3 regions of the Mesorhizobium sp. M1348 genome follow, and region 1 is predicted to be linked to each of the others. Evidence: riboswitches for the same ligand, from Rfam matches in the RefSeq annotation. Region 1 holds a riboswitch; each other region holds the start of a gene.
What was found. Region 1 has a riboswitch for cobalamin ahead of NKH13_RS34485 (CbtB domain-containing protein). Riboswitches for the same ligand answer to the same signal wherever they lie in the genome.

Region 1 (7,696 bases):
ATCTTCGTCATCGATCCGAGCTTCAAGCTGCTCGGCGCCATCGACCTCGACCAGATCCTGCGCACCAAGCGCTCGGTCAAGGTGGAAGAGGTCATGCATGAGACCAGGCATGCCATCCCGGCCACCATGGACCAGGAGGAGGCGGCGCGCGAATTCGAACAATACGATCTTCTGTCCGCTGCCGTCGTCGACGAGAACGAGCGGCTGGTCGGCGTGCTGACCATCGACGACGTCGTCGACGTCATCCAGCAGGAGGCCGAGGAAGATCTGCTGCGCATGGGCGGCGTCGGCGACGAAGAACTCTCGGACAGCATCCTTTCGACCTCGCGCTCGCGCGTCCCCTGGCTACTGGTCAACCTGTTGACGGCTTTCCTAGCGGCCTCGGTGATCGGCCTGTTCGACCGTACCATCGAGCATATCGTGGCGCTGGCGGTGCTGATGCCGATCGTCGCCGGCATGGGCGGCAATGCCGGCTCGCAGACCATGACCGTCACGGTGCGGGCGCTGGCGACGAGGGACCTCGACATCTACAATGCCGGCCGCATCATCCGCCGCGAAATCGGGGTGGGCTTCATCAACGGCATCATCTTCGCCATCCTGATCGGCATCGTTGCGGCTGCCTGGTTCCACGATCGCAATCTGGGCGGCATCATCGCGGCGGCGATGATCATCAACATGTTCGTGGCGGCTCTGGCGGGCATCCTTATCCCGCTGCTGCTCGACCGCTTCAAGATCGACCCGGCTGTGGCTTCGGCGGTTTTCGTCACTACGGTCACCGATGTCGTCGGTTTCTTTGCCTTTCTCGGGCTTGCCACATGGTGGTTCGGCGTGCGCTGAACGGCACCTCAATTGACTTTTACGTAAATGCCGTGCGAGGCTTTGGAAGGTGCCTTGTCCGCCGATTCTGGTACGTGCCTGGACGCCGGCGGCGCCGGCCAGTTGGAACTCGCGGCGTGGCCGGGGCATTGGAGTGACGATGCGGGAATATTATTCAATCACGGAGCTGACCCGCGAATTCGACGTGTCGACGCGGACGTTGCGCTTCTACGAGGACGAAGGGCTGGTGCAGCCGGTAAGGCGCGGCCGCACCCGGCTGTTCCGTCCGTCGGACCGGCATCTCATCCGCCAGATCATGCGCGGCAAGAGGCTCGGCTTCTCGATCAATGAGATCCGCGAAATCATCCAGATGTACAGGGAGCCGCCCGGCGAGGTCGGCCAACTCAAATTGATGATCAAGCGCATCGAGGAAAAGCGCGAGGATTTGCGCCAGAAACGCCGCGATCTCGAGGAGACCCTGGCCGAGCTCGACCAGGCAGAGGAATCCTGCGTCGAGCGGCTGGTGGAACTCGGCGTCACCACATAAGCGTGGTGTCAGCGCCGGCTCAAATCCAGCGCCGCACCCTTTTGGCGTAGTCTCGGTACTTCTTGCCGAATTTGGCCGTCAGCACCTTCTCCTCGCTCTCGATCGTCAGCTTCTGCGTCAGGAACGCCGCGATGACCGCCAGCGGCAGGAACCAGGCGATCCCAGAGACAAAGGCGAGGCTGACCAGCAGCAATGTGTTAGCGAGGTAGATCGGGTTGCGGCTGACGGCGAAGGGGCCGGTGGTCACCAGATGGTCCGGCACGCCGTTCGGGTTGAGCGTCGTTTTGGCGCGGATCATGGTGCGGATTGCCGTGAACCAGAGCGCGGCGACCGCCACCAACCCCACAAGGCCGGCAGCGAACAGGATGTCGCCGAGAAGATCGCCGATCCATGGCAGCGGATAGAACAGTCCTAGCGCGACGCTGACGATGATGGCGGCGATATAGATCAGCGGCGGCCATGGGATGTGCCCCAGCTTCGGCTGCCCAGGATTTTGCTGCACGGGTTTCGGGTGACTGTCGCTCATTGTTGTCCTCCCTCGATTAGCGCGTTCCCGGTTCCGCCGCCTCGGTTTGGGCGGTACAGGTGCCGGCGAGCTCGCCAATATGCGCCTTCCACTCCGGGGACTGGTCGTTGCTGTAGAGCCGGTCAAGCGAGGCTTCGCCCTGGAGAGTGTCCAGCATGCAGGCACAATAGCTGGAGCAGAACTCGGTGTCGCGTGCCTGCTCGCAGGATATCTGGCAGGATTTCAGGAAGTTCACCTCCCTGGTTTCGACCTGTGCCGGCATGAATTGCGAAAACAGCCAGACCGAGCCGATCAGCACCGGCTGATGGATCAGATAGAAGGCAAGGCTGTGCCGGCCGATGAAGACCAGCGGATTTGCCCAGCGGCCAGGCGCCAAGGCCGACAACCGCGTCAGCGCGCCGGAGGTGGAGGCGAGCTTGGTAAGCGCGATGCCGGCAAGCACGGCGCCGAACCACGGCAGCAGCGGAACGTAGTCATTGGAGCGCGGATTGGTCGCCGACAGGCCGACCCACCACAAAGCCGGCTGATCGAAAGTTTCGGATCGCAGGTAGAAAGGCGCGGCAATAACGAGGGCCGCCACGGCAAGCGTCAGCAGCGCCGGCAGGCGCAGGAACGCCAGGCCGAGCAGGCTGGCGAGCGCGATTTCGTGCAATATGCCGAAGAAGATGAAGCCGTCGGGCGTGGCGATGCGGGTGACCAGCGATATTGCGAGTGCCGCCCCGGCAACCATGGCGAAGCGCTTCCAGAAGCCGGTCCAGCGGATTTCTTTGCCATGGGCGAGATAGAGGCTGACGCCGACCAGGAACAGGAAGCTCGAGGCGATGCAGCGCGCGTAGATTTTCCACCAGCCGAAAGCGGTGAGGCCGGGATCGGTGTAGCCGAAGAATTCGAGGTCCCAGGTGAAATGATAGCTCGCCATGGCAAGCAAAGCGATGCCGCGTGCGATGTCGATGGCGGCGATGCGCTTCGACTTCGGTTGATCCTGAACGGCGGTGGTCGGCGTGGCGATGCTCATTGGTCTCGCTGTCTTGGTTCAGCCCCGGCAGAACGACTATCACGGTTGCTCCCGACAAAAGAAGCGGGCCTTGCGTCGCGTTGGTGCCGGTTGGCATCAGAGCTGCTTTAGGCCAGAGCCGGAAAGCCTTTGGCCGGCTTCGCTTTTTGCCGTGAAGGCGTCGGTTTCCTGTTACCCGGCAAGGCATCGCCGCGGCAGATTTGTGCTCCAAACCCTGCTTCGGGCGATTCGGCTTCGGGGAAAGCAATGGCTACCCATGTGCGCCATCCGATCTGGCTCGCGGCCTTGCGGCCGGCGGATGCCCGCACTTTCGCCTCGCTTTATGCGGTCGAATCCTTCGCGCGCGCGACGGTATCCAGCGTCATCCCGATCCAGGCTACGAGATCCTGCACAACGAGCAGATCGTTTCGATCCTCTACACGATCGTGGCGATGCTCGGCCTGTCGGCGACGCTGTTCATGCCGATGCTGATCGCCCGCTTTGCCCGGCGGTGGGTCTATACCGCCGGCGCCTGCCTGCTGGCCGCCGGCTCGCTGTTCTTCGTCACCCATACGCTGGCCGACCAGGTGGTCGGCATGCTCTGCCGCGTCGTCGGCGCCGGCGCGCTGGCGATCACGCTCAACCTCTACATCATGGATCATATCCGCAAGACCGATTTCATGCAGGCCGAGTCGCTGCGCATGGCGTGGTCGATGCTTGCCTGGACCGCCGGGCCGACGCTCGGCATTTTCCTCTACACGCGTTTCGGCATCTATGCCGCGCATGGCGCGGTGGCCGTCTTCGCCATGGCCTTGCTGGCGCTGTTCTGGACTTACCGGCTTGGCGACAATCCGTCGATCCGCCCCGGCAAGGCGCGGCCGGTCAATCCGCTGGCCAATATCGGCCGCTTCGTCGCGCAGCCAAGGCTGAGGCTCGCCTGGCTGATCGCCTTCGGCCGCTCCTGCTTCTGGACGACGTTCTTCGTCTATGGGCCGTTGTTCATGGTGATCACCGGCGAGGGCAAGCTGGCCGGCGGCCTCTTGGTTTCGGCCGGCAATGCGCTTTTGTTCATGGCCATCTTCTGGGGCAGGGCGGGACGGCGTTTCGGCGGCCGGCGCACCATGACGTTCGCCTATTTCGCCATGTCGGCAACGCTGCTGGCGGCCGGCGCCGTCGGCGAGGCCGCACCGCTCGTCACCGGCGCCTTGTTGCTTTGCGGTGCCTTCTTCACCATCGCGCTGGATGCGCTGGGCTCGACCGCCTTCATGCGCTCGGTGCGCTCGTATGAGCGGGCGCAGATGGCGGCGGTCTACCGCACCTATCTCGACTTTTCCGAGCTGACGCCGCCGCTGGTCTATTCGGTGGTGCTGGCGTTCTTCGGCCTGGGCGCGGTTTTCGCGACACTCGGCCTGCTGGCGGCAGTCTGCGGCTTCGTCACCTGGCGCTATCTGCCCAAATCGCTTTGAAGTGCGGCATGCCGCTCGCGCACCCTGTTGTGGAAGCGGTGCAAGTCATATTCCTCGGGCATCAGCACGCCGGCCTTGTGGCGCATCGAGCGCAGGCCCATCTGGTTGACCTCGCAGATATCAGCATCCTCCTCCAGCACCTGGGTACCGAAGGCGATGATGTTGTCGATATCCGCCGCCGGATCGGCGAGCGCTTCGGGCGAAAAAAGCCATTCGGCGGTGAGTTCGGTCTGCTCCGGCCCAAGCGGCACCAGCCGCACGGTCCTGACATAGTCGACATGACCGACGACGAACATCGACGGCAAGCTGGTGGCATAGGTCTGCCCGGCGGCACGCTCGCTCGGCGTCAGGCCGGAAAAGACCGACCCGTGGACGCGTCCGTCGCGCGACCAGGTTTCGGCCCCGGCCCGCAAGCCGCCGGCAAATTCCGGCGCGTCATTGTCGGCGTGGCGCGCCCATTCGGGGTCGTCGTGCCGGCCCATCAGGCCGCGGCCATAGATCGGCACCAGCCGCGACAGGTCCTTGTGGACGCCGGGGCAGTGCAGGCACTCGTTGAAGTTTTCCCAAAAGATCTTCCAATTGCAGTTTATCACCTTGCGCAGCACATGGCCGCTCAGCAGCGTTTCCAGCGGCCAGTTGGCGAGGTCGCCGGATGCCGGATCGAAGGATGTTTCAGCTGAGCCGGCAACATCCTCGGCGAGGTTGGCGAAGACAAAACCGCGCCACACCGAAAGCGCGACGCGGTAGAGCGGATGATCGGCCTTGTCGAAACCGTCCGGCAGCGATTTCGATGGCACGCGCACCAGATCACCGCGCAGCGAATAGGACCAGGCGTGGTAAGGGCAGGTGATGAGCCGCGCCTTCAGCCGGCCTTCGCTCTGCTGGCAAAGCTGCGAGCCACGATGCCGGCAGGTGTTGTGGAAGGCGCGCAATTCGCCGGTCTCGTCGCGCAGCACGACGACCTCCTGCGTGCCTATGCGGAACGTTCTGAAAGCCAGCGGCTGGGCAAGGTCGGCCTCGCGGCAGACCAGCAGCCAGTTGCGATATCAGATGGCCTCGAGATCGCGCTGGTAGGCTGCGATGTCCCAATAGGCCGATGACGGCAGCGTCGGCTCGGCCCGCGTCAGACCGTTGTAGGGACCGCGCTCATTCGGGCTGGGTTGCATGCCGGCTTCTTCCCCATCCGCCAGCCGACACCCGGCGGTAAAAATTGTCAATCGCGGCGCCGGCCGGGCAGCTTGGCGAGGCGGCGCATTCGCCACACGATCCGGCGGAATTTGGTTTGCCGGGCGCGGCGATTCTGCCTATAGTCGCTGATGTCGTCGGTTCCGTTTGGAACCAAGAGGGAATGCGGTGCGGGCGAAATTGTTTGCCCAATGCCGTGGCTGCCCCCGCAACTGTGTGCGGTAGTCCTCTCCATATGCCACTGAAGGTTCGCCTTCGGGAAGGTGGGGAAGGACGCTGATCCGCGAGCCAGGAGACCTGCCGGCGACAGGAAACTGACTTCTATGCCCTCGGGTGGAGGGCGAAAGGACAAGACATGAATACCGCTTCCGTCTCGCTCGGCGCTTCCGTCTCCTCGCAGTCGCGTTTCATGCAGCTGGCGCTTGCTGCATTCCTCGGCATTTTCGTCATGGGCTTTGTCGGCTTCTCGCATATCGATGCGGTCCACAATGCCGCGCACGACTATCGCCACTCGATGGGCTTTCCCTGCCACTGACAAGGGGCTGACATCATGACACTGTTTCGCAACGTCGTGTTCATCGCGGCGATCGCAGGGCTTGTGGCCGGCGTCGCTCTCGCCTGCATGCAGGCCTATGCCACGGTGCCGCTCATCCTGAAGGCCGAAGTCTACGAACAGGCCGGCGGCGGCCATGACCATGCCGCCGCACCTGCGGCACCGGTCGAAAACGCCGGGGGCACGATGGCTATGAGCAGCGCCGCGCCGGCTGAAGCAATGGCTCCGGCGGAGGACGAAGGCTGGGCGCCGGCCGACGGTTTCGAACGCTTTGCCTTCAGCGTCGTTGCCAATATCGTCACCGGTATCGGCTTTGCGCTGGTCCTGGTTGCGGTTTCGGAGTTCGCCGGCGGCATCGGCAATTGGCGTCAGGGCCTGTTCTGGGGGCTGGCCGGCTTTGCCGTGTTCACGCTGGCGCCGGGCCTCGGCCTGCCGCCGGAACTGCCGGCGATGCCGGCGGCCGACCTTGTCCAACGCCAGATCTGGTGGTGGGCAACAGTGGTGGCGACCGCGGCCGGTCTCGGCCTTATCGCCTTCCGCAGATCGCTGCCGCTGGCGGTCCTTGCGGTGGCGTTGATCGTCGCGCCGCATATCGTTGGCGCGCCGCAGCCCGACAGTTTCGAGACGGCGATCCCGGAAGGCCTGCACCACCAGTTCGTGGTGGCGGTGACGCTGACCAATCTGGTGTTCTGGCTGGTGCTCGGCGCGGTCGTCGGCGTGGTGCGCGGCCGCTTCACCGGCACGGCGACCAGCCTGCGCGACAGCTTTGCCTGACCGCGCTGCCGGGGCACTGACCCTTATCATCGGCGGTGCGCGCTCCGGCAAGAGCGCGCATGCCGAGAGGCTGGTGAGTGCCTGTCCGGCGCCGTGGAGCTATCTCGCGACGGCGCAAGCCTATGACGAGGAGATGCGCGAACGGATCGCGCTGCACCGCTCGCGCCGCGGTGCCGGCTGGACGACCATCGATGCGCCGCTCGACCTTGCCGGCGCGATCGAGGCGCTGCCTGACGGCCAGCCGGTGCTGATCGACTGCCTGACGCTGTGGCTGACCAACCATATGCTGGCCGAACATGATGTCGAGGCCGAATGCCGAAGGCTGGCGGATGTGCTGTCGCGGCCGCGTGGCCCCTGGTTCGTGGTGTCCAACGAGGTCGGCCAGGGCATCGTGCCGGACAATGCGCTGGCAAGACGGTTTCGCGACGCCGCCGGCCGGCTGAACCAAGACGTCGCCTCTGTCGCGGACATTGTGCTTTTGATGGTGGCGGGGCTGCCGCTCAGGGTGAAATGACATGGCTGATACCGACCACATCGATCCCAAGGACGAGGAACGCCACCGCGCCAAGATGGCCAAGCGCAAGGCGGTGCAGGACGCCGAGGTTGCAGCCAAGACGGTCGAGAAAGGGCTGTTGATCGTCAACACCGGTCCGGGCAAGGGCAAGACCACGGCCGCCTTCGGGCTGGCGCTCAGAATGCTCGGCTACGGCAAGCGCGTCGGCGTCGTCCAGTTCATCAAGGGCAAGTGGCACACCGGCGAGAAGGACGCCTTTGCTGCCTTCGGCGACCGCGTCGTCTGGCACGCGATGGGCGAGGGTTTTACCTGGGAGACGCA
Region 2 (7,696 bases), on a different contig from region 1:
TCGGGCGCGGGTCGGCTATCTCCTCCGGGTCGAGCCCGGCCAGCGGGCCGGTCTCGACCGGCACGCCGGTGCGAACGGCAATACCCAGCGCATCGACCTCCATCGCCAGAAGCCGCGCGCTTGCCGGCATCAGGCCGCGTATCTGCAGGCTGCCGCGGGCGGTCACTTCCACGATGCCGTTGCCATGGCGCAAGGCGGATTCGCAGAGTCCGATCAACGACTTCGGCAACAGCCCTCCAGCGACCGGATTGAGCCGCACCAGCAGCCCGTCGCCGGTTTGCATCGGTGCCGATAAAGCGGGGCAGGCGCCACGGCGCGAGAAAGCGTTCATGCCGCCACCCCCAGCGCTTGTGCTTCGGCAATTAGTGCGGCGAGATCGTCATCGATCGAATTGCGCAGCGGATGCCAGAGACCGCGCCGCCGGGCCGAGAGAAAACGCTCGGCGATGACTTTTGCGGCTGAAGGGTTTTCGCGCAGGATGAAGGCGCGGACCACGGGGTCGCCGAGATAGGCGTCGTGCACGGCCTCGATCAGCGTGCCTGATATGGCATGGGTAGTCTCGGCAAAGCCGACCAGCCGATCAACTGTCTCGGCGAATTCCGAAGCACCGCGCGGCCCGTGGCGCATCTGGCCGGCGATGAAGCGCGGATTGACGGCGCGCGCCCGCACGACCCGGGATACGGCCTCGCCAACCGAGCGCGGCTTCGGCTTTTGCGGGTCCGTGGTGTCGAGCACGATCACGTCGGCGTTTTTGCCGAGCGTGGCAAGCGCTGCCGAAAAGCCGCCGATAAAGGCGACGTCGGCCGAGCCTTCGAGGATGTCGCGGCCGGGGTCGTCGCCGGTATGAACCAGAAGGTCGGCCTCAGCGATGCGGCCCTCAAAAGCGCCGGGCGCCGAAACGCCTTCGCCCTCGGAGCCGCCATAGGCGTGCGAGGTGGCGTCGAGGTAGGCGCGGCCGATCTCTTCGCGCGCGGCCCAGTCGCCGCTCGACAACAAATCCTCGACACCGGCGCCGTAGGTGCCGGGTGAGGTGCCGAAAATGCGCGGGCTGATCTTCCCGTCTGCACGCGTCCTCGCCGCCAGCGGGTTTTCGCAAGCGTCCTCGTCGCGGGCGGCGACGGTGTTGGCCGCGGCGTCGATCAGCGCGATCTGGGTCGGGAACATGTCGCGGAACAGGCCTGATATGCGCCATGTAACGTCGACGCGCGGGCGGCCGAGCGTTGCCGGCGGCAGCACCTCGATGCCGGTGATGCGGCCGGTGGCGGAATCCCATTGCGGCCGGCAGCCCATCAGCGCCAGGCCTTGCGCGATCTCCTCGCCGCCGGTGCGCAGCGAGGCCGAGCCCCAGAGGTCGATGACCAGCGAGCGCGGCCAGTCGCCATGCGATTGCATGTAGCTGCGCAAGACCTCGTCGGCGGCCGCCCTGCCGAGATCGAAGGATGTCGGCGTCGGCATGGTGCGCGGGTCGGCGGTGAACAGATTGCGGCCGGTCGGCAGCACATCGCGCCGGCCACGCGCTGGTGCACCGGCCGGACCGGCAGCGACATGCCGGCCGTCGAGGGCGGCAAGCAGTGCGGTTTTTTCAGCTGCTGCGCTTTGCCGCCGTACCGGATCAGCCTCGCCTTCCGGCGAGCGACCGTAGATATGCAGGCCGTCCTTGATGGCGAAATCCTTGAGATCGCAGAGCCAGGCGTCGACGCGGCGCAGCGCTTCGTCGGGAGCGTCGGTTTGGGCAACCCCGGCGTCCGAGGCGAGGCCCGTCTTTTCCGCCGTCTCGACGATCAGCTTTGCCAGGCGGTCGCGGCGGCGGCGGTCGAGCCCGTCGGCCTGGGCATATTCGTCGACCAGTCGTTCAAGCCTATGCTGGTTTTCGTCAAGCCCGGCGCCGGTCAGCGGCGGCGGCAGATGGCCAAGGGTGACGGCAGCAATGCGCCGCTTGGCCTGTGCTGCCTCGCCGGGGTTGGAGACGATGAACGGATAAATGACGGGCAGGGCGCCGGTGACGATTTCGGGAAAGCAGTTTTCGCTGAGCGCGACGGTCTTGCCGGGCAGCCATTCCAGCGTGCCGTGGGCGCCGACATGGACGATTGCATGGATGCCGAGCGACTTGCGCAGCCAAAGGCCAAAGGCGACCAGCGCATGGCGCGGCGGCAGCGTCGGGTCGTGATAGTCGGCGCGGCGGTCGGCTGAGCGCCCGCGGTCAGGGGCGAGTGCCACGGTGACGTTGCCGAAGGTGGCTGCGCGGAAGGGGAATTTTGCGGCGGCAGGCGCTTGAACACCCCCCTCTGTCCTGCCGGACATCTCCCCCTCAAGGGGGGAGATTGCGCTGTTGTCTCTGCTTTCGCCAATTACCGAGGGCGTTAAGGGAGAGCCGGCGGCGAAACCGCCGATCTCCCCCCTTGAGGGGGAGATGTCCGGCAGGACAGAGGGGGGTGCCTCGCACAAACTTGTGTCATCTTCCGCATTCCCCCATGCGGCCGTCACGGCAGCTATCGCCTCAGCAGGCAATTCCGCCGAGTACTTGAGATAGTCCTCAAACCCCAACCCTTCACCTCCACGCTCCAGCATCTCCAGCAACTTGCGCGGCGTTTGCGGAATCCCTTCAACGGCGTAGCCCTGTTCGCTGAGGTCATGCAGCATCGCCAGCACGCTGGACGGCACGTCGAGGCCAACCGCATAGCCGGTGCGGCCGGGGGCGCTCGGATAGTCGGGGATCAGGATGGCGAGCTTGCGTTCCGCGCGGGGCGTCCGCTGCAGGCGCACGAAGGCCTCGACACGGTTCGCCACTTGCGCCACGCGGTCGGGCTCAGGCCGGTTGGCGAAGGCGCGGAAGGCCAATGCGGGATCGGTTTCGCTTTCGCCCTTGAATGAAATAGCGCCGGCCAGGATGCGGCCGTCGAGCTCGGGCAGGACGACATGCATGGCAAGGTCGGCGGGCGCCAGGCCGCGCTGATTGTTTTGCCAGATGTCGCGGCGGGTGGTCGCGACGATGACCTGGAACACTGGCACGCCGGCGCGGTCGAACAGGGTTTCGACGCCAGGCTCGGCACCCGAGGCGAAAGCTGTGGCGGTGATGATGGCGGCAGGCTTCAGGGTTGCAAGCGCGGTTTCGACAAAGGCGAGCGATGCCGGGTCCTTGAGGCTGGAGACGAAGATAGGGACCGGCGCTATGCCGCGCGCGCTCAGCGCTTCGAAAAGCGCATCGATGGGCGCCACGTCGGCAGCGAGCAGCATCGAGCGGTAGAACAGGATTGGCACGACGTCCCCCTCCCCCTCGAGGGGAGGGTGGCCCAAAGGGCCGGGTGGGGTCGTTGCGGCAGTGCTCGACGTTTTTTTCTGTCGGCGCGCTTCAGAGTGTTGGCGCGCGTCGGAGAGGACCCCACCCCCGGCCTGCGGCCGGACCCTCCCCTCGAGGGGGAGGGGGAGGACACCGCGTCCCGGCTCGTAAAATCCCGCCTTTGGCACGCTGACTGGTTCAGCGACCGCCACACCCGATCCGGCGAGACTTGCCAACCTCTGCACCAGCGCCGTCATATTCGCCGGTCCGCCCTCGCGGAAATAGCCAAGCAGGCCGTCCAACTCCTCGCGCGGCAGCGTCGAGCCTTCGATCAGCCGCAAATCCTCGTCGTGGCTCTCGCCGGGCAGCAGCGCCAGCTTGATACCGCGATTTCGCGCGATAACGGCGAGCTGGTCGCAGCCATAGCGCCACCACTCATAGCCGCCGAGGATGCGGACCAGAATGACCTTGGCGTGGCGGGCGACGCTGTCGATCCACAGGTCGACGGACATCGGATGGCGCAGGTCGCGCAAGGCGGCGAGCCGCATCGACGGCAGGCGGTGCGCATCTGCCTTCCACGCCGCCGCCAGCCCGGCCAGGTCGCTGTCGGTGAAGGACAGGGCCACGACATCCGCAGGCGTTTGCCTGAGATCGACAGGCTCGGCGAGATCGTCGAGCGAGGCGGATGTGGTGGTGAGGATGTGCATCGCGGCTCGTTACCTGGGGTCAGCCGGCGAGGATACGCTCGATCGCCGGGCGGTTCAGCCCTTTCAGGCCGATGACGACAAGGCGCGAGCGGCGGTCGTCTTCAGCGGTCCAGGCGCGATCGTAATAGTGATTGACGCGCGGACCGACGGCCTGCAGCAGGAGCCGCATCGGCTTGCCGCCGACTTCGACGAAACCTTTGACGCGCAACACGTTTTCTTCCTCCGCCGCCGTGGCGACGCGTAGTGCCAGCTCGTCCGGGTTGGACACGGACGCGATGTCGATGACGAACGAGTCAAAGTCGTCATGTTCGTGGTCGAGCTCGTCGTCGTGATGGGTCTTGCGGTTCTCGATGTCGTCCTCGACGGCGAGGCCGAGGCCGAGCAGCACCGACGGATCGACCTTGCCTTGCGAAGTCGGCACGATCTTCACCGCCCGCGCAACGTGCTTGCCGATGACGGCATTGGCACGGGCCAAGCCGGCTGCGTCCATCAGGTCGCTCTTCGACAGGATGATCAGGTCGGCGCAAGCGAGCTGGTCCTCGAATACTTCCTCGACCGGATCGTCGTGTTCGAGCGTCTCGTCCTGCGCGCGCTGCGCCTGCAGGGCATCCATGTCGTTGGCGACGCGGCCATCAGCCAGCGCCGGCCCGTCGACGACGGCGATGACGCCATCGACCGTGACACGGCTTTTCACCGACGGCCACTGGAAGGCCTGGACCAGCGGCTTGGGCAGGGCCAGCCCGGACGTCTCGATCAGGATATGGTCGACCCTCGGCGTCAGCGACAGGATCTGGTCGAGCGCCGGAACGAAATCGTCGGCCACTGTGCAGCAGATGCAGCCATTGGCCAGTTCGACGATGTTTTCCTCGGGGCAGGTGTCAATGCCGCAGCCCTTCAGGATCTCGCCGTCGATGCCGATGTCGCCGAACTCGTTGACGATGATGGCCAGGCGCTTGCCTTTGGCGTTTTCGAGCAAATGGCGGATCAACGTCGTCTTGCCGGCGCCGAGAAAGCCGGTGACGACGGTGCAGGGAACGCGCGAAAGGGAGGCAGCGGTCATATCGAGTCCTTCAAAAGGTCAAGGGGAGGGATGCGGGCAACCAGGCCGCGCTTCAGGCAATCGGGACGGCCGCGCCATGGAATGAGCCCATCCGTCGAGGTGGCGAACAGCTTTGCGCCGGTCACGAGATCGGCGCCGCTGGTCGCAGTCAGGTCGCCGAAGACGTAACTCCAGCAGCCGTCGCGCAGTATGGCGGCGCTGAGCCGGCGCTTGCAATTGCCGAGGCATTCGACGGTGCGGATTTTGATGTTTTCGCTGGAAGCGGCGCGGCGCGTGTCCTCGGCGAGCAGTTCGCCGGCGCGGGGATGAGCGTCCGAACCGGTCTCGTCACGGCAGGACGAGCAGACGATGACGGTAACTCCGGCCGGGGAATCACCATGGCCGGACAATAAATCCGCTGTCTCAGCCGAAAAACTGCTGTCGCGTTCCAAATCAGGCTCCTTGCCCGGAAAACCCGCCAGGCGATCGGATTCATTTGTCCTAGACGGCAGGTCTCCTGGCTCGCGGGTCATCGCCTGAGTGCCGCCTTCCCGGGAATATCCCAGTGGTTTTCGGCCGAGGCTCGTCGCTTACAGTTGCGGGGACAGCCGCGGATTTGAAATTGAGATTTCGCACCGCATTCCCTCTTGGCCCTTGCCGTTGCGGGCAGGGGACCGTCTGGAACGGATTTAGGCTTGTGAAGGCAGTCGTGTCAACGCACGTCTATGACGCGGCGATATCTGCGAGCGGCTGGCCAAGGTCGCCGGCAGCTGTCACCTCGATGCGCTCAAGCCCGAGCCAACCCTGCATCAGCTTCAATTCCTCGAAGAGTTCGGCAGCGGTTTGTGGCGGGGCGCCGGGCTCCGCATATGCGGCATGGACGCGCAATACGCCGGCCGGGCGGTCGGCCCTGAGGTCGACGCGCCCGACGATGCTGTCGCCGAGCAGGAACGGCAGCACATAATAGCCATACCGGCGCTTTTCGGCCGGCGTATAGATCTCGATGCGGTAGTGGAAGTCGAATAACCGCTCGGTGCGCGACCGCTCGAAGACGACGGGATCGAACGGCGCGAGCAAGGCGCGCGCCTCGATCCTGCGCGGCAAACGGGCGTTCTTGTGGAGATAGGCCGGCTTGTTCCAGCCTTCGACGCTCACCGGTAACAGGTCGCCGGCCTCGACCAGCTCCTCGATGCGACCCTTGATATCGGCGGGCGAGAGGCGGAAATAGTCGCGCAGATCGCCTGCCGTGGCGACGCCGTGGGCGCGGGCGGAGATACGCAGCAATTCGCGGTGGGCGTCCTCGGAGGATGGCACTGGCAAAGCGAGTACCGCTGGCGGCAGTACGTGCTCCGGCAGATCGTAGAACCGCTCGAAGCCGCGGCGATACGCGGTGGTGATGCGGCCGGCCCAGAACAGCCATTCGAAGGCATGCTTGGCATGGCTCCAGCCCCACCAGCCGCCCGAACCCTTCTGGCCTTCGAAAGCCGAAGCCGCGATCGGGCCTCGTTCGGCGACCTCGCGATAGATGTCTTCGATATAGGCGGCGTGCTCGCGGCCCCATTTGGCCAGTCCGCTGTACATTTCGTCGCCGCGCTCGGCCCGCTGCATGCGCCAGCGCATCAGCGGATAGGTCTCGACCGGCAAGAAGGAGGCTTCGTGCGCCCAATATTCGAAGACCATGCGCTTGCGCGTTGCGGCGGCGGCGTCGAGCAGCGCAAGCTTGTAGGGGCCAAGCCGCGAATAGAGCGGCATATAGTGGGCGCGCACCACGGCGCTGACGGAATCGATCTGCAGCAGGCCGGTACGGGCAAGCACGCGGGCCAGATGCCTGCGGTCGGGCGTACCGGCGGGGCGGGGGTCATTGAATCCCTGTGCCGCCAGCGCGATGCGACGGGCCATGCGAAGCGAGATTTTTTCTTTCATCAAGGGGTATCCTGATGATGTTGGACACAGCAGAGAATCTGCGATTTCCGCGCCATGCTAGCAGGGTTTTGGCGGCATCCATGTCAGGAGAGAAAAGTGGAGTAGAAAGTGAAGGAAATCAAACAGGAGCGGATCGGACCAGTTTTCCCGGATATGCCGTCCAGCACCGCGATTTGAACAAGGTTTGACTTGCTTCGCCGAAAGCGCTGCGCTAACCCTCGCCGCGTTGCAGCATAGAGCCCCTTAAAACGGTTCAGTGGTTAAACTGTCACGCTTCCGCAAGTGGGTCCGGTGCTGTAATCAGAGTGGATTGGCCGCCAACGGAAACTGCAGCATGAACGCACTTTTAGGTTCGTACCTGCCCATAGTCCTGTTCATCGGCGTGGCGCTGGTGGTCGGGCTGGCGCTGCTCGCCGCACCCTTCCTGGTGGCCTACCGCAACCCCGATCCGGAAAAGCTTTCGGCCTATGAGTGCGGCTTCAACTCGTTCGACGACGCCCGCATGAAGTTCGACATCCGCTTCTACCTGGTGTCGATCCTGTTCATCATCTTCGACCTGGAGGTGGCCTTCCTGTTTCCTTGGGCGGTGTCGTTCAGTCAGATCGGCATGCTCGGTTTCTGGTCGATGATGGTGTTTTTGGCGGTGCTGACCATCGGCTTTGCCTATGAATGGAAGAAAGGAGCGCTGGAATGGGATTGAGCGACAATTCCGGCACGCTCGTCGCGCCGAAGCCCAAGGGCCTCATCGAC
Region 3 (7,696 bases), on a different contig from region 1:
GAGGTAGATGACAGCCCCGTGGTCCTCGAGACTGTGCAGCGGAGGGACCGGATTGATGTCGTAGCGATATTCGCTGTCGTAGTCGTCCTCGATCACATAGGCGTTGTTGTGCCGCGCCCATTCCAGAAGCTGATGGCGGCGCGCGATCGGCATGACGCCGCCCAGCGGAAACTGATGCGATGGCGTGACATAGGCCAGTCGCGCCCCGATCCCCGCCAGCAACTCCGTCTTCATCCCGTCCTCGTCGACGGTGACGGGGATGGGCAAGGCACCCCTACTGGCAAAGACCTGACGCGCCATCCTGTAGCACGGGTCCTCGATGACGAAGCGGTCGGCGGGATCGAGAAGCAGGCGAGCGCACAGATCGAGGCCCTGCTGCGAACCGTTGATGATGATGATCTGCTCGAGGTCGCAGCTCAGCGTTCGGGCGCGCCAGAGATAGCCCTGGAGCGCCTGGCGCAGCCGGCGCGAGCCGCGAGGGTCGTCATAGGCAAGACGCAACGGGCGCTGCCCCATCGCCTCGTTCATCGCACGTTTCCAGACCAATGCGGGGAAGTCTGACGGCGCCAGGTCGCCATAGCGGAAATCGACCTTCAGTCCAGTCGGCAGATAATCCGGCCAGGGCGGCGTAACGCGCAGTCGTTCGCCATAGGCGGACAGATGAACCGGGCCGACTCGTTTCGCGACCGTGCGGCTCGTCTCAGGACCGTTCAGCGAGGATGCAACGCGAGGTCGTGCGCCTTGACGGACTTCGATGAAACCTTCCGCGGTCAGTTGGTCATAGGCGACCGTCACCGTCGTTCGCGAAACCCCAAGGTCATTTGCGAGGCCTCGGGAGGACGGCAGCTGACTGCCGGTTTCATAGACGCCGCCGAGGATTTGCTCGCGAAGAGCCTCATAGATCTGGCGTGCACCCATCGCGTGCGAGCGACCTGCAGAACCGGCACTTGAAGACTGGACCATTTCATTCATTGCTAACTGGATATTTCACATTGGCCAGTTTGCCGTCAATCTTTCGGAAACCCAAGAAAGATCTTAGAGGCCGAATGACCCGCTCCTATCAATCCGAAACGGATGCTCTCACGCGGTCGCTCAACGACACCGGTCCCGGATTCGCCACTCGGGCGATCCATCATGGCTACGATCCGGCCGGCTTTTCCAATGCCGTTCAGCCGCCAGTCTTCTTGACCTCGACCTATGGATTCGAAAGCGTGGCAGCGAACGAGGCCGCCGCCGCACTTGGCGGAAGGCTCTATGCGCGCGAATACAATCCGACGACGGAGATCCTCGAGCAACGGCTCGCCAATCTGGAAGGAGCCGAGGCAGGTCTGGTCGTTGCCTCGGGGATGGCGGCTTTCGGGACGCTGATCCTGTCGCTCCTGTCCCAAGGCGATGAACTCATCGTCCACAAGACACTTTATGCGAACACGCTTGCCATGGTCGAACAGGCGGTCCCCCGCTTCGGCATCAAAGTCGTCGCGGTCGACCTGTCCGATCCTCAAAATCTCGATGCCGCGATTACCGAGCGGACCCGGCTTGTTTTCTTCGAGACGCCGGTGAATCCGCTGAGCCGCATCCTAGACATCGCTGCCATTGCCGAGCGCGCCCACGCGCGCGGTGTAAAGGTTGCAGTCGACAGCACCTTCGCCTCCCCCGCGCTCCAGCGGCCGCTCGAACATGGGGCCGACCTCGTGCTCCACTCGCTGACCAAATACATCAATGGGCATGGTGACGCCCTTGGCGGGGCGATTCTCGGCGACGCGCAAACGCTCCGCACGCTGCACGAGACGGGCCTGCGCTACATCACCGGCGCAGCGCTCTCGCCCATGTCAGCCTTCCTGATCCTGCGCGGTCTGAAGACGCTCACGCTACGCATGGAACGGCACAGCGCCACAGCCCTTGCGGTGGCTCAGGCACTCGAGGCGCACCCGGCGGTGGCATGGGTGAGTTATCCCTTCCTCGACTCGCACCCTGATCAGGTGACGGCGCGAAAGCAGATGTCCCAAGGGTCGGGTATGTTGGCCTTTGGCCCCCACGCCGGATTCGAGGGCGCGCGGCGGATGATGGACCGGCTCAACCTGATCACCCGGGCTGTCAGCCTCGGCGATGCCGACAGCCTCATCTATCATCCGGCAAGCCTGACCCGTGCTCGTCAGCCGATCCGCAAGGATGCGCATCTGGCCGATGGAGTCGGCGAGGACCTCATGCGTCTCTCGGTGGGTCTTGAAGACGCCGATGACCTAATCGCCGACCTGCGGCGGGCTCTGGACGTCTTGTGATGACCTGCCGTCCGGCCAGTCCCACGGTCGCGTACAAACCCGGAGCCTCGCCATGGCATTCCTGAGCGGCCTTTCCGCGTTTCCCATCACGCCGACCGATCGTGACGGCCGTGTCGATACCGTTGCTCTGCGCAAGCTGATTGCCAGGCTTTGCGCCGCTCAGGTCGATTCCATCGGTCTTCTCGGCAGCACCGGCACCTATATGTATCTGTCGCGCGAGGAACGGCGACGGGCGCTCGCCGAGACCTTGGACGAAACCGGGGGACAAATGCCGGTCGTGGTGGGTGTGGGCGCGCTGCGCACCGACGAAGCAGTGAGGCTCGCGCAGGACGCTAAGGCCCTTGGGGCTGCCGCGGGGTTGCTTGCCGCCGCCTCCTACACCCCGCTCACTGATGACGAGGTGTTCGAACATTTCTCGACGGTGGCGTGCGAGAGCGGCCTGCCGATCGTCGTCTATGACAATCCAGGAACGACGCATTTCCATTTCACCCCAGCACTCGTCAGCCGCCTGGCAAAGGTGGGTGGGATTGTCGCCATCAAGAATCCGACAGAGAAGGGCGATGCGATCAAGAGCCATCTGGCCGACCAGAGGCGCACTGTGCCGGAAGGGTTCTCGATCGGCTACAGCGGCGACTGGAACGCCGCAGAGGCCATGATCGCCGGCGCCGACACATGGTACAGCGTCCTCGCCGGCATCCTGCCCGAGGTCTGCGTGAAGATCGTCACGGCGGCGCAACAGGGCGATGCGGCCGAAGCGCGACGGATCGATGCCACGCTTGCGCCGCTCTGGAGCCTCTTCAAGGAGTTCTCGAGCCTTCGCGTCGTCTATGCACTTGCCGAATTGCTCGACATTTGCCGTGCCGACCCCCCGCGTCCCATCCTGCCTCTGCCCTCAGCAGCGAAGCGCCAGATCGCCGCCGCGTTGGAACGCTTGCCATCGGATGTCAACCGGTGAATAGCGAACCCGGCGGCCAGTGAAGGAACCTGTCATGTATGTACCCGCGCATTTCGATGAACCGAGCCGAGAAGTCCTCTACGAACTGATCGAGAACAGTGCACTTGGCATGCTGATAACCCATGGCCGGAGCGGTCTCGACGCCAATCACATCCCCTTCGAACTCGACACGTCACAGGGAGAAAACGGTACCCTTTACTCCTGCGCGATTAATACACGTGCCGAGGGAAAGTGCACATTCTCGCTCGAGTGACTTATTTCAAAGGATATGATCGCGTTTTGGCACATTCACGGCCGACATGCGGCAGCCGGTCACTCACCACATGGTGAGCAACCAGGAAACCCTCCGGCCTACACTTTCTACCGGAGCGCACGTGCTGCATCGACCATGTTCATGAGGGCAGGGCGGACCTCCTCCCATTTGCGTGTTTTGAGGCCACAGTCCGGGTTTACCCACAGTTGGGAATCCGACAGTCGCTCGCGGGCAAGCATGACGAGATCCGAAATCTCCCCGACTTCCGGGACACGTGGTGAGTGAATGTCGTAGACTCCGGGCCCGATTTCGTTCGGATATTTGGAACTCGTGAAGGCGTCCAGCAGTTCCATTTTCGAGCGCGACGTCTCAATCGAAATGACATCCGCATCCATTTCAGCGATCGCGTCGATGATCTCGTTGAACTCCGAATAGCACATGTGGGTATGGATTTGAGTCGCGTCCTTTACACCCGTTGAAGCGATCCGGAAGCATTCGACAGCCCAGGCGAGATAGTCGTTCCAATCAGACTGGCGCAGTGGCAATCCTTCGCGAAACGCGGCCTCATCGATCTGGATCATCCTTGCGCCGGACCATTCGAGATCCGTCACTTCGTCGCGGATGGCGAGCGCGATCTGGCGGCATGCTTCGGAGCGCGGTACGTCGTCGCGAACAAAAGACCAGTTGAGAATGGTCACTGGGCCTGTGAGCATTCCCTTCACAGGGTTTTCCGTAAGCGACTGGGCGAATTGCCACCAGCGCAGCGTCATCGGCTTGGGCCTCGATACGTCGCCGAAGATGATGGGGGGGCGCACGTAACGCGACCCATAGCTCTGCACCCAGGCATGCTGGGTGAAGGCGAAGCCGGACAGCTGCTCGCCGAAATGCTGTACCATGTCGTTTCGTTCGAACTCACCGTGCACCAGCACGTCCAGCCCGATCTCTTCCTGCCAGCGAATTGCAGCCTCGATCTCCTTCTTCAGGAAGGTCTCGTAGTCGACATAGCTCAGCTGGCCCTTCGCATGAGCGGCCCGCGCCCTGCGTACCTGCGGCGTCTGCGGGAAGGACCCGATGGTCGTCGTCGGGAACGGCGGCAGCCCGAGCGTGCCGGCCTGGACTCTGGAGCGCTCGGCAAAAGCGCTCTCTCGTCGCTTCATGCTGTCGTCAATGCTGGCGATCCGCCCCTCAACCAGCGGGTCATGGATCTTCGTGGATGTCACGCGAGTGGCGGCAGCCTCGGCAGACGCTTTCAACGCGCCTGCCACCGCATCCCTGCCTTGGGACAGGGCCCGGGCAAGCAACACCAACTCGTCGGTCTTCTGGGCCGCGAAGGCGAGCCACGACCTGATGTCCGCGTCGAGTTCCGTCTCCATGCGGAGGTCGATCGGTATATGCAGCATCGAGCAAGAAGGCGCGATCTCGACGCGGTCCAAGGGCCAGCCGGCGACGATCGGTTTGATGCGGTCGAGAATGGCGGGCAGGTTCGCACGCCAGACGTTGCGGCCATCGATCAAGCCAAGCGAGAGCACCAGATCCTTCGGTGCGAGCCGACCCACCGTTTCCAGCTGCTCGGGAGCGCGCACGAGATCAATATGCAGCCCGGCCAGGGGCAGAGAAACCGCGGTTTCGAGATTGTCTCCCAGCGGCCCGAAATAGGTAGCCAGCATGATCTTCAGCTCGGGCGCGGCTTTCGACAGCTGGCCATAGGCGAATTCGAACGCAGCTCGTTCGTTCGGGTTCAGATCGAGGACAAGCGCTGGCTCATCGATCTGCACCCAGTCGGCTCCAGACAGCTTCAGCCTCTGCAGGAGTTGCTCGTAGACGGGCAGCAGCCGCGGCAGGAGCGCGATGGGATCGAATCCTTTGGCAGGCGATTTCGCCAGCTTGAGGAAGGTGATCGGTCCAAGGATGACTGGGCGTGTGTGAACGCCGAGAGCTTTAGCCTCGATGAAGTAATCGACCGGTTTCGTCGACGAGAGGGCGAACGTCTGATCATCGTTGAGTTCCGGCACAATGTAGTGATAGTTGGTGTCAAACCACTTGGTCATTTCCATCGCGGTTACATCAGACCGATGAGCCGCCTGGTGGTGACCAGCGTGTCGACAATCCTCCGTCTGACCCTGGTTGCCCCGCGCCATTGCGAAGTAGATGTCAAGTGGAACCTCGCCGCTATTCCAGCCGTAACGGGATGGAACGGCGCCGACCATGGCTGCGGTGTCGAGCACATGGTCGTAGAGCGAGAAGTCGTTCGACGGGATTTTCGACACGCCGCGATCGTGCTGCTCCTCCCAGCTAGCGGCACGGAGCGCCTTCGCGGTCGTGAGAAGCTCGGCAGCGGACGATTTTCCGGACCAGTAGCTTTCAAGCGCGAATTTCAGTTCTCGCCGACGACCGAAGCGGGGCACGCCGAGCGTTGCTACAGGAATTTGCTGAGAGACAGTCATGCCAGACCCCGATGGTTGGGGCGTCGGTGACAAGGAAGGCGCTAGCAGGCCGGCACGAACGCCAGGCTGCAGCGGCCACCGAGACACCCCGCCCGTGGACGTAATTCGCCGTGGCAGGTCTCCTGGCTCGCGGGGTCATAGCCTCTACCCGTCTTCCCAAGGCTATTCGCCTCAGTGACATGAGTGGGGTTGGCTCGCCGCTAACAGTTGCGGGGGCAGCGCCGGCATCGCACCGGCTTCCCTCTTAGCTCCGCTGCGGCAGCGCCGTACGGAGAACCACGACGCGGGAGACAATTACAGCAGTTCGCTTCTTTGTCAACGCCGCATAAAGAAATGTTTATGTCGTTATGTTAAATTTCCGTTGGCATGTTGCAAAGGTCGCCTCGAAAGCGAAAACTGTGGAAGCCTTGAGCGGCCGGTAAATCAAAGCAATGACGCACGGCGCCCTTGTCCAGGAGGATAGGAGTTCGTCGGCTGCCGGCGGCAAACGACCGGCAAGCGCCGTGGTGCTGCTTCCCGCATCATGCGAACGCCACCTCGGCGTCGAACTTCGGCTCCGAGCTTCCGACCGCTTCGTTGGTGATCTGCTCGCGACCACATCCGGCTCAATGGCGAGGCTGTTGCCCATGTGGAAACTGTTGGCCGTGATGCCCTCGGTGATACGACACAACGATTTCGAGGGGAGCACCCCGAGGCCCGGCGCAGCGGCCTGTTGCGAAGTGATCGAGGCCAATGTCTCGAACTGCTTGTTCGCAGCCCACCGGCTCAAGATAACCCGGCTCAAACCACCGGGCCAGCTCAAGTCCTGTCCAAATGAGGCCTGAGCGGCAAATCGTCGTGCACGCGCACGGTTTGGCGTTCGATCTTGTGATGCGTCTTGGGCGGACAATCGCCACGGTGCAGCGCGCAGAAGCGGTTCCCCAATTGGAAGCCGAGGGCGGTGAGGGCAAGCCAGCGCCACGGGCGGAGGGGGACTTGGACCTGTTTGCCCTGCTGGACCACAAGTTCGCGACACAGGGCCTCAAGGAGAAGACCAAGACTGATTATGCGCGGGACCTCGCCAAATCATCAAAAGCAGCGGGCAGTCAAAGTTCGGCGCCGATTGACATGGAGATAGCCATCGCGGCGGCCCCCCAGGCGGACCGCAAGCCGGAATACAACCGGGTGCAGGCGGCCAAGCTCGTCCACAAGATGGCGTCGGGCACACACCGGCGATGGGAGAGCGGACCGTGGAGTGCAGGAACTTCACGCCTATCCACGCTCCCGTGGACGTGTCCTGCGGCACATCGGCAGCGATATTGAGGAGGCAGTTGAGCTTCTGGTCGAGCACTCTTACCTGCCACTACCTACGCTTAACGTCATCTCGTACTGAAAACGCACCACGCAAGGTCGAGATGTAACATGCGCCCTTCGTGGATGGTTCTAAGCTTCCTCGGGCGCGGTCAATCTGTGATAACGGTCGCTTGGAACCTCCATCACCGCGACGCGATCAAGGTTGGCGTATCGCGCTCGGTAGTAACCTTCTTCCTCCACTTCGGCGAAACTACACTGGGGAACGTCAAAGGTCGCAGCTTCCAATCCGAAGAAAGTCGTAGCGGTTTCTTCATCCAAGAAGTTCCACTCATCTTCTCCGTCGTCATATGTGACGCGAACATAGGAGGCCATGCGCACGGCTTCCTGATCACCCATCTCTGCGATGATGGCATCGCATTCTTTCTTCAGCTTTCCTGAAACCTCACCCTTATCCCAGTCATCCAAAGCCCGA

Region 2: another riboswitch for cobalamin. It lies ahead of NKH13_RS32545 (DUF1636 family protein); the one in region 1 lies ahead of NKH13_RS34485 (CbtB domain-containing protein).
Region 3: another riboswitch for cobalamin. It lies ahead of metE (5-methyltetrahydropteroyltriglutamate--homocysteine S-methyltransferase); the one in region 1 lies ahead of NKH13_RS34485 (CbtB domain-containing protein).

What each region holds. Positions count from the first base shown of each region.
Region 1 covers NZ_JAMYLH010000053.1:8,716-16,411, forward strand. The annotation lists gene mgtE (magnesium transporter) at 1-837, shown strand, start outside; gene NKH13_RS34460 (MerR family transcriptional regulator) at 977-1,363, shown strand; gene NKH13_RS34465 (methyltransferase family protein) at 1,383-1,889, opposite strand; gene NKH13_RS34470 (heparan-alpha-glucosaminide N-acetyltransferase) at 1,906-2,904, opposite strand; partial or broken gene NKH13_RS34475 (MFS transporter) at 3,151-4,349, shown strand; gene NKH13_RS34480 (aromatic ring-hydroxylating dioxygenase subunit alpha) at 4,328-5,383, opposite strand; cobalamin riboswitch at 5,656-5,853, shown strand; gene NKH13_RS34485 (CbtB domain-containing protein) at 5,890-6,069, shown strand; gene NKH13_RS34490 (CbtA family protein) at 6,085-6,861, shown strand; gene cobU (bifunctional adenosylcobinamide kinase/adenosylcobinamide-phosphate guanylyltransferase) at 6,854-7,375, shown strand; gene cobO (cob(I)yrinic acid a,c-diamide adenosyltransferase) at 7,377-7,696, shown strand, end outside.
Region 2 covers NZ_JAMYLH010000040.1:11,003-18,698, forward strand. The annotation lists gene cobG (precorrin-3B synthase) at 1-331, opposite strand, end outside; gene NKH13_RS32535 (cobaltochelatase subunit CobN) at 328-3,984, opposite strand; gene cobW (cobalamin biosynthesis protein CobW) at 4,004-5,044, opposite strand; gene NKH13_RS32545 (DUF1636 family protein) at 5,041-5,475, opposite strand; cobalamin riboswitch at 5,514-5,717, opposite strand; gene NKH13_RS32550 (winged helix-turn-helix domain-containing protein) at 5,747-6,946, opposite strand; gene NKH13_RS32555 (NADH-quinone oxidoreductase subunit A) at 7,281-7,646, shown strand; gene NKH13_RS32560 (NuoB/complex I 20 kDa subunit family protein) at 7,637-7,696, shown strand, end outside.
Region 3 covers NZ_JAMYLH010000037.1:6,635-14,330, reverse strand. The annotation lists gene pdxR (MocR-like pyridoxine biosynthesis transcription factor PdxR) at 1-963, opposite strand, end outside; gene NKH13_RS31855 (trans-sulfuration enzyme family protein) at 1,047-2,279, shown strand; gene NKH13_RS31850 (dihydrodipicolinate synthase family protein) at 2,332-3,234, shown strand; gene NKH13_RS31845 (FMN-binding negative transcriptional regulator) at 3,269-3,487, shown strand; gene metE (5-methyltetrahydropteroyltriglutamate--homocysteine S-methyltransferase) at 3,595-5,931, opposite strand; cobalamin riboswitch at 6,027-6,227, opposite strand; gene NKH13_RS31835 (hypothetical protein) at 6,907-7,233, shown strand; gene NKH13_RS31830 (helix-turn-helix transcriptional regulator) at 7,354-7,696, opposite strand, start outside.